DNA from 2 places in the Thalassotalea fonticola genome. Region 2 is predicted to be linked to the other one. Evidence: riboswitches for the same ligand, from Rfam matches in the RefSeq annotation. Region 2 holds a riboswitch; the other holds the start of a gene.

Region 1 (3,433 bases), 1.7 Mb from region 2:
GCATGAGCGGCAATTTTATAGGTCATCAAACCTTCTTTTACATCGTCTTTATTCGGTAAGCCAAGATGTTCTTTTGGCGTTACGTAACACAGCATGGCACAACCGTACCAACCAATGTTAGCGGCACCAATGCCTGAAGTTATATGGTCGTAACCAGGAGCAATATCGGTTGTTAATGGTCCGAGTGTGTAAAATGGAGCTTCATGGCAATGTTCAAGTTGCTCTTCCATGTTTTCTTTCACCATGTGTAATGGTACATGACCAGGGCCTTCTACCATTACTTGCACGTCGTGTTGCCAGGCAATTTGGGTTAGTTCGCCTAAGGTGCGCAATTCTGAGAACTGTGCTTCATCATTGGCGTCCGCTATTGAACCTGGGCGCAAACCATCGCCTAATGAAAACGATACATCATAGGTTTTCATGATCTGACAGATTTCTTCAAAGTGCGTGTACAGGAAGTTTTCCTGATGATGGGCCAAACACCATTTCGCCATAATGGCGCCGCCGCGCGAGACTATACCGGTTAAGCGTTTCGCTGTCATTGGTACATATCGCAATAATACACCTGCATGTATGGTGAAGTAGTCGACGCCTTGCTCCGCTTGTTCAATTAGCGTGTCACGGAAAATTTCCCAAGTAAGGTCTTCAGCAATGCCGTTCACTTTTTCTAACGCTTGATAAATCGGCACGGTACCAATTGGTACGGGTGAGTTACGGATGATCCACTCACGAGTTTCATGAATATAACGACCTGTAGATAAATCCATCACAGTATCTGCCCCCCATTTGGTTGACCACAGCAGCTTTTCTACTTCTTCTTCAATCGATGAACTGACCGCCGAGTTACCAATATTGGCATTCACTTTAATTAAAAAGTTACGGCCAATGATCATTGGCTCAACTTCCGGGTGGTTAATGTTGGCAGGTAAAACCGCACGACCACAAGCAATTTCCTGACGAACAAATTCTGCAGTAATTTCTTTGGGAATGCTGGCGCCAAATGAGTTGCCCGGGTGTTGATGCTTCAATAATTCATCTTTAACGTCTGCCAATTTCATATTTTCACGAATTGCCACGTATTCCATTTCTGGAGTGATAATGCCTTGGCGGGCGTAGTGCATTTGGCTGACATTTTGGCCGCTTTGGGCCTGACGAATTTTCGGTAAATGCTCAAAGCGAATGTGATCCAGGCCTTCATCGGCTAAGCGTTGTTGGCTAAAGTTTGAAGAAACGCTGCCGATAAATTCGCTGTCATCGCGCTGGTCAAGCCAGGCTTTACGCAGTTGCGGCAACCCTTGATGGACATTAATATTGATAGTGTCATCAGAGTACGGGCCTGAGGTATCGTATACACAAATAGGCTCGTTCGGCTCAAATACCGGGTTATCTTTGCCGCCGCCAACTAAGCTGTCGCTTTGTGTAACCTCACGCATGCCCACTTGAATATCATGCAAGGTACCTTGCACGTAAATTTTTTGAGAATTGGGATATGACTGACCAGTCACATTGTTGATAAACGCCTCGGCTTGTTCGCGACGTTGACGACGATTGTTTGAACTCATGTTCTCTCACCTGTAATTAATAATGAATTAAAAACCAGGCGGAGCCTTTAGATATAAACCAGGAGGAAAAAAAGACCCAAAACACTTGTTCTGCATCAACGGGACTTTTCCTACTTGTTCCCTTCGCAGATACTAATCTGATTCAGGTTCTACGGATCTCGCTATTGCGATCTCAGCTCTTTGGCACTCCGACAAGTTATGTAGTTGCTAACTTGTCGTTAGCAACTGCCGGAGATTCTAACTCACAAAATAATATTTAAGCAAGTATAAAAATTGCCATCCCTTATATCATTATAATTATAAAGCAGACGTTAATTATATTAATAACCTATGGCCATACCGTCTTTACGCATTTCACTGGCGCCATGATAAACACTTGTTTTTGGATCGAGCCAAATAGCTTGGTAGCCACCAAATGGGCCACTGGTGATGTTTATTTTATGGCCGCGCTTTTGTAGCTCTCTTACCACATCTGCTTTAACGCCACTTTCTAGTTCAAGTACGCCGCCGTCTTTCATTCGTGCCTGCCAAGTTGGCTCGGTAGAGCCATTGTGATGATATCTGGCAGCATCACCAGCTTGTTGCACCCCCATGCCAAAGTCGATGATATTGGCGACCATTTGCACGTGTCCTTGGGGCTGCATTGCACCGCCCATTAAACCAAAGCTCATTAATGGTTTGCCATCTTTGGTGATAAATGCCGGGATGATAGTGTGGAAAGGGCGCTTATCTGGAGCGTATACGTTGGGGTGATCTTCATTTAAAGAATACTGCGCACCACGGTTTTGAAAAATAAAACCAAGGCCATCAGCCACAAGGCCAGTGCCCATACCGCGATAGTTACTTTGTATTAGCGACACCATCATGCCGTCTTTATCCGCTACCGTAAGGTAGATAGTGTCACCTTTAAGTAATTTAGGATCGCCATGGTCAACTGCTAACGATGCTTTATCCATACTGATTAGACTACGACGTTGAGCTGCGTATTCTTTAGAGAGTAATCCTTCTAATGGAATATCGTAATAATCGGGATCGGCATAAAAACGAGCCCTGTCCTCAAAGGCGAGTTTTTTTGCTTCTGTCATTACATGCAAGTAATCGGCGCTATTATGACCCATTGCTTTTAAATCATAGCCCTCAAGGATATTGAGCATTTGTAGAGCGGCTATGCCTTGGCCGTTCGGTGGTAGCTCCCAGACATCAACACCACGATAATTTACCGATACTGGGTCTATCCAAGTACTGGTGTGTGAGGCAAAGTCTTCTTTACGTAGTGGCCCATCGATGCGTTTAAAATAGGCCTCGATGGTGTCGGCAATGTTGCCTTTATAAAAAGCATCACGACCGCCTTTGGCGATCAATGACAAAGTGCTGGCTAAATCAGGATTTTTAAATATTTGCCCTTCTTTGATGTACTCGCCATCAATTAAATAAGTGCTTTGATAATTGGCAATTTCTTCTATTTCACCCGCGGCAAATAACTTTTCATAGCGGGCTTGGTAAATGCCCATATAGTAAGAAACGACTTCCGTTACCGGGAAGCCATTCCTAGCGTATTTTATTGCTGGCGCTAGGTTATCGGTCATTGAAATTGTGCCAAACTTGTCGTGCAGCTCATACCAGGCGTCAACCGTTCCTGGTACAGTAACTGGCGCAGTACCCCAATTTGGTATTTCACTGACATCACCAATTTTTGCTTTTAAATCTGCCAGGGTTTGGCCCTTAGCACTGCGACCCGAGCCATTTAAACCATACAATTTTTCCGTTTTTGGATCCCAAACGATGGCAAATAGATCGCCGCCAATACCGTTACCTGTAGGCTCCATTAAACCAATCGCAGCATTAGCTGCTATTGCAGCATCTACAGCAGA
Region 2 (3,433 bases):
AGTCCGGCCCCGGGTACCATTTTAAGATATCCAATATTCTCCTAATAAACTTACTTACTGAACTTGTTTCAGTATCACTATCATTTTGCTGAATTTATTTCAGTATCTGCTCTTAATCTTGTTGATTTAAAATCCCACGTCACTCTTATCAACATGATGTGTCGGTTCAAGTCCGGCCCCGGGTACCATTTTTAATATATTTCCTTTATTCATATTTACAGACTACCTCAAGATATTTGCTGAACTTGTTGCAGTATCACTATCATTTTGCTGAATTTATTTCAGTATCTGATCTTAATCTAGTTAATTTAAAATCCCGCGTTATTCATCTAATCGCAATACTAAGCACATATTTTTTAGTTTCATCATCTTAAAACTGAAATAAATCTACATTTTTCTATTATTATTAGTAGTATTAGATACATAGATAATTAAATAGAGGTTTTGATGAAATTTTCATGTTTTAAGTTCGCGGCTTTATTATTGTTACTATCTGGCTGTGCTACATCGTATAATCCTGATATTGATTACAATCCAGAATATAACTTTGCACAGTTACAAACATTTGTTGTGTTAGATGACTTTGAAGCAAATCAACAGGCGTCAAAAAAACTTAACCGAAACTTGAGCAGTTTAGACAACGATCGTTTGATTAAAGCTATTAGCAATACGCTAAAACAAAAAGGCATGGCTGAAGTAGATAAAGCTGATGCAGACATGCAAGTACGCTTTCAATTAGTCACTAAAGATAAAACTCAATTAAGAACTTACAATACTGGCTTCTACCAATGTTGGCGTTGTAGAGGTTTTTATAGCTATCCGCATCATACTGGAACGCAAGTTGAAATAAAGGATTATGTGGAAGGCACGATTATTATAGATTTTGTTGACCCTGCAGAAGGGAAATCAGTTTGGCGTTCAGTAGTGTCTAAAGCGATTAAGAAAACCAAAATACCTGTTGAAGAAAAACAAGCTAAAATCCAAGAGTTGGTTAATGCCATGTTAGCAAGCTTTAAAGCGCCAATTGTGGCCCAGTAATAAAGGAATTCTCATGAGTGAAGAAACTATATTTTCAAAAATTATCCGCCAGGAAATTCCAACACCTTTACTGTATCAAGATGATTTAGTTACCGCTTTTCGAGATATATCGCCAAAAGCACCGAGTCATATTTTAATTATTCCTAATAAACTTATACCTACGGTTAATGATGTAACTGAAGATGATGAATTAACGCTGGGTCGTATGTTCACCGTAGCTAGAAAATTAGCAATGGAAGAGGGCATTAGCGAAGATGGTTATCGGTTACTGGTTAATTGTAATAACCATGGCGGCCAAGAGGTTTATCATATTCATATGCATTTAGTTGGCGGTAAACGTTTAGGTCCGATGTTAGCAGGGTAGCCTTCCTCCAGCTTTTAAATATGCACTTTTATCTGAACAGCATTTAGTTATATAAGGTTTAATATTGTTTTAGTAGTAATTTATATAGTTACACCTATTTACAAAATGATGAAACTTGATAGTATTCGCACCGAGCCAGGGGGTGTTGTTATTACGAATGTGATGACAACTGAGATGCAGTTAACAATAAGCTCTATTGTAAAACGCAAACCCTTTGAACCTGAACCGGATAATACCGGCGTAGGGATGGTTAAGAATCATTGGATCGTTTTTACACAGCAGTTCCATTTTCTATATTTCCTTCTTTGTGCCGGATCTCCATTATAAAATTAATCTGAGATCTGTAATGAACTTTCACACTACACTTAAAGCCAGTAAATCAATTTTAGCTTCGGCTATAACTTTGGCTTTACTTCCGACCAGCGTTTTTGCTGAAACTGATGCTAATACCGAATTAGAACAAGACTTTGAAATTATTCAAGTAGTCGGTGACTTTCGAGAGCAAAACCTGCAAAAAACTGCATCATCTTTATCCGTAGTGAATAGTGATGATATTGCCCTACGTAACGCACAAAACCTAGAAGAAATAGTGTTAGCTACACCAAATGTTAACTTTTCCAGTGGCTCTAGTCGCGCTCGCTATTACCAAATACGTGGAATAGGTGAGCGAAGTCAATTTAAAGAGCCAATTAACCCGTCAGTAGGTGTTATTATTGATGAAGTAGATTTCACCGGTATTGGCAGTGCGGCATCGTTATTTGACGTAAAACAAGTTGAAATATTTAGAGGTCCGCAAGGCACAAAATTTGGTGCTAATGCTATGGCTGGCGTAATTAATATTACTACCTTCGATCCTGCTCAAGAGTTTGAAGGCTCAGTGAAAGCTATGGTTGGTAACTATAATTCATCATCATTAGGACTGATGTTGTCAGGACCAGCAAGTGACAAGCTTGGCTACCGAGTAGCCGTTGAGCAATTTCAGAGTGATGGTTTTATTGAAAATACCTACTTAGATAAAGAAGATACCAATAACAAAGATGAGTTAACGATTAGAACCAAATTAAAATACAAAGCCTCAGAACACCTAACAATTGATATGTCAGTGTTTTATTTAGACTTTGACAATGGTTATGACGCTTTCTCATTAGATAATAACCGTGACACGTTATCCGATCAGCCTGGTTTTGATACGCAAGAAACCATTGCAACAAGTATTAAAGCAACTTATAGCGGACTAAACACTGTTGATGTGGTTTCAATTTTCAGTTACGCCGATTCTGAACTTGATTACGGCTATGATGAAGATTGGAGTAATGCTGATTTATGCGTAGAAAATGAATGTCCGTGGGGAGATTATTCTTCAACAGATTATTATTTTAGAGATAAAGCGTCTTCAACCCAAGAGATCAGATTAGTTTCTAAGCCCGATCACCAAATATTTGCTAACACCACTTCATGGGTTGCTGGTGTTTACCATAAAAATGAAAGCGAAGACTTAATACGTGAATATACTTATGGAGGCTTAGAATCTGAATTTGACGCTGATACTATTGCAGGTTTTGTGCAATTAGACAGTAAAGTTGCTAATAACTTAACCTTAACAACCGGTATTCGTGTTGAAGACCGCAATGCAGATTACAGTAATTCAGAAGGAGTAAATTTTGAGCCATCTGACACTATGGTTGGTGGTAAAGTTGTTTTAGCCTATCAAGCAACGGCTGATAGCTTAGTTTATGGTTCAGTTAATCGTGGTTTTAAGGCCGGAGGAGTCAATTCAAGTGGCACTTTGAGTGCTGATAACCGTGAATTTGAACCTGAATATGTAATGAACTACGAATTAGGTTTAAAGCAAAACTATTTAGACGGTGATGCATATGCTCGTTTTTCCTTGTTTTATATGGACAGAGATGACATGCAAATCAGTTCATATACTGAAGTTTTCCGTGAAGATGGGTCTACAGAGTTTGTTAGTTATCTAGTGAATGCTTCATCTGGTACAAACCAAGGTTTAGAAATTGATGGAGCATGGAA

The links. Region 2 has a riboswitch for thiamine pyrophosphate ahead of RI844_RS04215 (TonB-dependent receptor). Riboswitches for the same ligand answer to the same signal wherever they lie in the genome.
Region 1: it holds a riboswitch for thiamine pyrophosphate, as region 2 does, so the genes downstream of both, thiC (phosphomethylpyrimidine synthase ThiC) here and RI844_RS04215 (TonB-dependent receptor) in region 2, are expected to answer to the same signal.

What each region holds. Positions count from the first base shown of each region.
Region 1 is NZ_CP136600.1:4,263,566-4,266,998, forward strand. Features, by position in the region: gene thiC (phosphomethylpyrimidine synthase ThiC) at 1-1,562, opposite strand, end outside; TPP riboswitch at 1,664-1,763, opposite strand; gene ggt (gamma-glutamyltransferase) at 1,883-3,433, opposite strand, start outside.
Region 2 is NZ_CP136600.1:1,027,762-1,031,194, reverse strand. Features, by position in the region: tRNA gene RI844_RS04230 (tRNA-Leu) at 1-19, shown strand, start outside; gene RI844_RS04225 (DUF4136 domain-containing protein) at 448-1,038, shown strand; gene hinT (purine nucleoside phosphoramidase) at 1,052-1,402, shown strand; TPP riboswitch at 1,531-1,666, shown strand; gene RI844_RS04215 (TonB-dependent receptor) at 1,749-3,433, shown strand, end outside.